DNA from 3 places in the Halobacillus trueperi genome. Region 2 is predicted to be linked to each of the others. Evidence: riboswitches for the same ligand, from Rfam matches in the RefSeq annotation. Region 2 holds a riboswitch; each other region holds the start of a gene.
The links. Region 2 has a riboswitch for thiamine pyrophosphate ahead of tenA (thiaminase II). Riboswitches for the same ligand answer to the same signal wherever they lie in the genome.
Positions count from the first base shown of each region.

Region 1 (2,268 bases), on a different contig from region 2:
TTCTACGCAAAAGTTCAGACGAGACAGCACTGGCTTCTGCCTTTCCTCATAATGGAGGGTGAGGTCCTCAACACGTATCACTTCCTGATTCATGCCGCTTGCTTCCTTCGGTGTTCTTTTCCGAGAGCGAAGCTTGAAAGGACGCCCGTCTTCGCTAAGGCGTCACTGAGCGCTTTGCCTGCGACACCTGAAATGATGGCACCACTGATGATGCGGGCGATGAACATGGCAAGGACGTATCCTGTGCTCAGTGCTGCGTATCCGGATAGGAAGTAGCCCCAGACGAAGCTGAACACCGCGGCCATAACTCCGGCAAGCATGAGGGTGAACAGATCATAACGCTTGTACCTCGTCAGAGCAAAGGCGGATTCTGCCCCGAGCCCCTGGATCATCCCTGAAACGAGGAGCATCGGACCGACCGCATTGCCGAGCAGCACTTCGACCGCCGCCGCAATCGTTTCTGATAAAAAAGCGGCGCCGGGTTTACGGATGATATAAGCCGCAATGATCGATACGATGAACCAGATGCCGAAGATGAGGTCATAGCCGATCGGTCCGAAAAAGCCGACGAGGATTTTTCCGACCGGAAGGAACGCAAGATACACGACTGCAAAAACGACAGAAAGGACGGACATGACGACGATTTCTTTCAGTTTCCAGCTGTTCATGGGCGATCATCCTTATGGGAAGGGCTGTTGGCGGAGACTGTCACAGTCATCACCGTATGCGAAGATCCGCTCGCTTCCGTTTCCCTGAACACATCCTGTAGTCCTGTGAAAATGTCGCGTGTGTCTCCATCGAGGCGAGTAGAATAGTGGGCGGGCGTGACTTCGACACCTTTTTCCTTCATCGCTTCAATCTGACGGTAGATCGTATCCATATAATCACCGCCACCCATCGGATACAGCGAGAATTTCGCCGCAATCCGCTGTTCGATTTCCTTGAATTGAGGCTTGTTCAACCGTTCCTCTGATTCATCCATATGGACATCACCGGACGAATCTCCAGGGCAGCCGATGGAAAAGGTCCCTTGAAAAGCGACATGGACACCCGTTTTAGCGATATGTAATAAAATCGCCTCCGTGACTTCGAAGACATGCTCCATCCTACCGCGGACCGTCGTCGTGACATCGTCCGTCTTCATCCACACTTTCGAGCTGTCCACCTCATTCAGGCCCGCCTTGATGTAATCCACGAATTTGTCCGACATCGGGTGCACGGAAAAAGAGCACCCCGCGATCCTTGACGTTCCACAATGGTTTTCCATTTCTTATTCCTCCTTTTTTTGAGCACAAAAAAACTGCATCCCACGGGAATGCAGTCTACCAATCATAAAGGAAGAACCAGTTCGGTCCTTGTGAATGACGACCGCACTTCCCCACGCTAGTATTATCTAGTTCGGGTTCCAAGGGTCGGAATTTTTCCTCTCAGCCGCTTATAGCAGCTCCCCCAGTGCAAAACTCGTATGCAGTTCTTGTACGTTGCTTTCATCGTAGCGGAGAGTCATAGATTTGTAAACCATCTTTTTTATAAAAAACAAATGAACCGGATCGCCCTGGGGGATCCGGCTCATTCCTTATGCTTTCGACAAGCGTAACTTCATCACATTCTGATCTATGAAACAATCGATATACGGCACGCGTTCATAAGGGTAATAACTGACGGATGTCGGTTTCACTTCCATCATTTGATACAGGTCCTCTGTTGAAGCTACATCATTCAAAATCAATCGGACGTCTTCACCAGTCAACGAGGAGAACTTAGCCGAAGTGTAACCTTCATTTTTCATAAATTGGAGTAAATCCATTGTAGTCTCCTTATTATCTGACCTTGAACCATAAATTTTCCCTGAATAAAAAAACCGAAACATATGTCATAGAAATACCTTTTACGACTTCCCTCTAACTATTATTCTACTAAAATAAGGGTCAAGAAGGAAGGGAAGAGTTTCGACAAAAAAACAGGCGCAGTGCTGCTTCTTGTCGTTCATCAATAATAAGGGGAGATCATCAAGTAGACGATGACTCCAGTCAGACTTACGTACAGCCAGATCGGCATCGTCCATCTCGCGATTTTGCGGTGCTTGTCCACTTTCATCGCAAGGCCGCGGAACAACGTGAGAAGCGCAAGGGGTACGATGAGTGCCGCCAATACGATATGGGTGATCAAAATGAAATAATAGATCCCAGCAATGATCCCTTCACCGCCGAAGGACGTCGACTCCGCCATCGAATGGTACGTCAGGTACGAGACGAGGAAGAGAGCTGT
Region 1 covers NZ_QUAE01000019.1:17,907-20,174, reverse strand. Annotated here, with positions in the region: gene DYE48_RS16720 (ABC transporter ATP-binding protein) at 1-93, opposite strand, end outside; gene DYE48_RS16715 (ECF transporter S component) at 90-668, opposite strand; gene DYE48_RS16710 (YkoF family thiamine/hydroxymethylpyrimidine-binding protein) at 665-1,267, opposite strand; TPP riboswitch at 1,359-1,461, opposite strand; gene DYE48_RS16705 (hypothetical protein) at 1,577-1,807, opposite strand; gene DYE48_RS16700 (DUF420 domain-containing protein) at 1,990-2,268, opposite strand, start outside.
Region 1: another riboswitch for thiamine pyrophosphate. It lies ahead of DYE48_RS16710 (YkoF family thiamine/hydroxymethylpyrimidine-binding protein); the one in region 2 lies ahead of tenA (thiaminase II).

Region 2 (2,268 bases):
TTCACTTGTGAGACTGGGAGGCTGTGGTGAGTCAACTGCACCCCGAAGCCTCCTGCTACAAAAGCAACGTCAGCCCTGTCATTGAGGATGATACGCTCCATTGGAAAACCGGCATCCGTCAGCTGTTGAATGCCAGCAAAAATTTCAGCAGCAGAGCGTTGCTTTTCTCGAATGTGGAGAAAATCGATTTCCTGCTGGACCGCGCTCACTGTCTCGCTTAGTTCAGCAAACGTCTGCTCTCCTGTAGAAATCACATGAATGGACGGCCTCACGATTCACTCTCCTTTCCCTGCCAAGAGAGAAGTTCTCATATCAAACGGCCATTCTTCCATGACATAAGCCATTTCCCAAAACTTGTATTCATACTGACTGCTAATCACAAACAACTCTTTCATCCGCTCACGGCCCGCTTCCGATTTCAATTCCGCCAGATCATCCAGCCGCTGGATCTGCTCCTCTACGAGCGTCCGGAACCAATCCCCGCCATAGGTGCCGATCCACTCCTGATAAATCGGTTCTTCCGGCTGATGATCTTTCAAGTGCTCCCCGACTTCATAATAAAGCCAATAGCACGGAAGAATCGTAGCGATAATCTCTCCCAAATCCCCATGGTAGGCGCCCCGGTACATATGGGAGGCGTACGCATACGCCGTCGGAGAAGGAGTGAACTGGTTGCGCTCCTCTTCTGTGATTCCGAGCCTTTTTGAAAAGTTCTCGTGAAGCTCCATCTCTGCTTCATACGTCCCTTGAGCATGAGATGCCATACTGGCCATCGTTTTCATGTCCTCGGACTTTGCCGCTCCCATCGCCTGGACTCTGGAAAAATGGGATAAATAATAAGAATCCTGAAGGACATAGTAGCGGAACTGGTCGAGGGATAACGTCCCTTCTCCAATCCCTTTGACAAATGGATGGTTGAAACTTGCTTCCCAAATGGGGTTCACCGCGTCGCGAATCTGTTGTGAAAATTTCATGATCAATCTCTCCTTTTCCCGACGATCCACGGTCAAGGAAAAAAGAAATAAGATGCAAGCACTCTATGCATCTATTTCCAGACACTAAAAAAACCACTTTCTTCATATGCGTAAAGAAAGTGGTTTCATGTGTAAACATCTATATGTAGCTTAAGATACACGTAACCGCCACTTCCCTACGCTGGTATCAACCAGATCAGGTTCTAAGAGTCTTAAAGCTACACTTTAATCTCAGCCTTGTGAGAAGGCACCCCTAGTGGATCGTCTATGTTTTTTGATTTCACTGATATCGTAACATGTTCTGAATCATTGTCAAAACATTCCTGAAAAACTTATCAATTAAAATATCATTGACTTTCAAATTCATGGCCCCTAGAATTCATTTAGTATTTTCTATAGCATGAATTGGAGTGTTTTCATGAGTCGCTTGAAAAATTTATCAGTACTATTTGCCGCCTCCATCATTTTAGGAGCAGCCTTCAACCTGTTTTTGATCCCCAATGAAGTCTTAACAGGTGGGGTGACCGGGCTGGCTATGGTGTTCGGGATACTTACTCCTATAAGTGCGGGTATTTGGTTAGTGGTTCTGAATGCCCCGATCTTTATTCTAGGATGGATGAAGCTGGGAAAAGAGTTTATTGCGAATAGCATATTTTCCGTAGTTGTCACCTCCATCACGATGCAATATCTCCCTGTCACTCAAGTAACCGAAGATGCCTTGTTAGCCTGTGTATTCGGAGGAGCGATTGCTGGTGGATCCATTGGTTTGATCATCAGGTTTTACGGATCCGGTGGTGGAGCTGATATTATTGGGCTTCTCCTCACGTTGAAGCGTGATATCCCGTTAGGAGTATTGATTTTTGCTATCAATAGTGTGGTTGTTTTTATCTCCGGCTTTGTTTTTTCATGGGAATTAGCTCTGTACACCATGATATCCATTTATATTACTGGAATAGTTATCGACCGTGTTCATACCCGCCATGTGAAGCTTAGCTTAATGGTTGTATCCGATCGTGGGGAAGAAGTGAAAAGTGAGCTGCTGGATAATTTAATCCGTGGCATCACTGTCATGTACGGTCAAGGTGGATATTCAAACACAGAACGTAAAGTGCTCTATACGGTTATTACGCGTTATGAGCTTGCATTAGTTAAATCACTGATTACAAGTATTGACCCCAAAGCATTTGTTAGTGTCAGTGAAACGGTAGAAGTCATAGGAAATTTCAGAAGATAAATATAGACATTAAAAATGCCTGATCCCACTCCGCTAAAAAGAGCACTTGGGGTCAGGCCT
Region 2 covers NZ_QUAE01000008.1:158,640-160,907, forward strand. Annotated here, with positions in the region: gene DYE48_RS12025 (thiamine phosphate synthase) at 1-272, opposite strand, end outside; gene tenA (thiaminase II) at 276-974, opposite strand; TPP riboswitch at 1,131-1,239, opposite strand; gene DYE48_RS12035 (YitT family protein) at 1,393-2,208, shown strand.

Region 3 (2,268 bases), on a different contig from region 2:
TGTGGAAGACTCGATTTCGAGACTTCGGGGTTCGTTTGCCGAGTTGAGTGTTAGGGGTGGCTGGGAAGCTACTCGCTTTCCTGTGGGGGAGTGGCAAGCTTCCTCGGACTTCGTCCTGCGGGATCTCGCCTATCTCCTTTCTCCCACGGGAGTCTCGCAGCTTCCCAACCACCCCATTCCATGAAGGTGAGAAACGAACCCCCTTTACTGTGGGAGGGTGCCTTCCACTATCCATGTGTTATAAGCATAAAGCGCTCTATAACAAGCTTTTCGTATGCAGAATAGCGTCCTTAGGAGTTCATTCCCCTCCAATTACCATGGGCATAAAAAGCGACTTATTCCGGAAGTGGTTTCAAGATACTTATATGGCAAAGGGGCGGAGGGGAATGGCGAGACTCCTGCGGGAAAAAAGTGCTTGGTGAGACCCCACAGGACGCAGTCCGAGGAGGCTCACCGCGCTCCCGCGGAAAGCGAGTCATACCCCGCAGTCCCCATCCACTCAACAAAAGTCTCGAAACTGAGTCTTCCTCAATCGGAGCGTTAATGAGATTGAACAATGATAAAGAAATAACTAAAATCCCCCGATTGATGCCGAAACACCAATCGGGGGATTCTTATTAATGGCTTAATAGTGTTGGTCGTTTTACAAATAGGAGACTGACGACGATACTGCTTAAGATAAACGCCGGAAGCATGTATCCACCATTATAGACGAGGGAATACAACCAGACCGGCTGGCCTTCAGGGGCGAACTCGCCATAAAAAACGATGCCTGCAAAAAAGTGTCCGAAAAAGCGCAGCACACTTCCGATCAGGCAGCCGACAATGATCCATCCGACCAATCGACGGGACTCTTTCGATTTGATCGCATTCCATAGCGGTTTTGCTACTAAGCCAGCTGTTCCAATCACAGCAAAGGCGACGACATAGTCAAGAAACGCCTGAAGAGGGGTCATAATATAGGCGCCTGTCATGATTTGATAGATTCCTAAAAGCAAACCGGTGGTGACACCACCTTTTACCCCCCAACGGAACGCCATGATGAAGACTGGGACCATGGCAAAGGAAACCGATCCTCCCTGCGCCCACAGTTTAAACGATAAAAACGGGATGATATCCAACAATAGTGCGAGTGCTGAAAAAATCGCAATCTCTACGAGAAATAAAACGCGACGATTTCTCATTTCAACATTCCTCCTAAAAAAAGACACAAAAAAAGCAACGCTAAATAGGGAAGCTTCCTGATGGAGGAGTCCCAACTTTGCATTGCACCATCAAAAAAGCCGCCATCCCTACGCCAGTGCTAACTGACAGGTTCGAAGGGTCAGAACTATACGTTCACTCTCAGCCGGAGGCTCCCCTTGAAGGCTTTATACCGTTTACTTTTCTTGATTTGTCTCTATTATAATAAATTTTTTACTAGATTACAAAGCCTTTTCTATTTCCCGGGCAATCACTTTGTGTTCGTGTACATTTGGAAAAATTCCAGGGTGCGCTCGATAATCATATCCTTATCATGATCAAGGGTCGCCACATGGTAACTGTTTTCCAGATGGATGATCTCTTTGTGTTCAGAAAATACCGATTCGAAGATGACTTCTGAATTGTGAGGAGGAACGACGTGATCCTCATCCGATACGAAAATCATAATCGGACAGTGGATTTCATCGAGCCTGTCCTTCACTTTGCCCATCAATCCGACGAGCTCTCCGATCGATTTCACCGGTGTGCGGTCATACGCAAGTTCGACAGTTGCAGGATCCTTGATATCCGATCCGATCGCATCTAAAAAGCGTTCGTCCGTTCCCTGGCTATTTTCAAGTGCGGGAATATCTATGGCCGCATTGATTGGAATGACTCCTTCAATGTCCCGGTACTCACTCGCCATATACAACGCAAGCGTTCCCCCCATTGATAACCCTACGACAAATATTTTCGAACACCTTTCTTTCAACCAGGTGTACGCTTCTTCTACTGATTGCACCCAATCCATATGAGAGGTCGATTCCATATCCTCAGGGCTTGTTCCGTGGCCTTTTAACCTCGGACAATAAACGGTGTACCCAGCTCTAGCATAGGCTTCAACTAAAGGCTTCATGCTTTGCGTCGTTCCTGTAAACCCGTGAGACACGAGGATTCCGACTTCATTACCCTCGAAGCGCATCTCCTCCGCTCCATGCATCACTTTTTCCATTCAACCCCACTCCTTTGGCTTTCTCTTTTCCTAGAATTTTTTGTAACACAGTCTTTTCCAGCCACTTCCACGGC
Region 3 covers NZ_QUAE01000001.1:312,295-314,562, reverse strand. Annotated here, with positions in the region: gene thiT (energy-coupled thiamine transporter ThiT) at 618-1,184, opposite strand; TPP riboswitch at 1,273-1,372, opposite strand; gene DYE48_RS01640 (alpha/beta hydrolase) at 1,454-2,194, opposite strand; gene DYE48_RS01635 (SDR family oxidoreductase) at 2,148-2,268, opposite strand, start outside.
Region 3: another riboswitch for thiamine pyrophosphate. It lies ahead of thiT (energy-coupled thiamine transporter ThiT); the one in region 2 lies ahead of tenA (thiaminase II).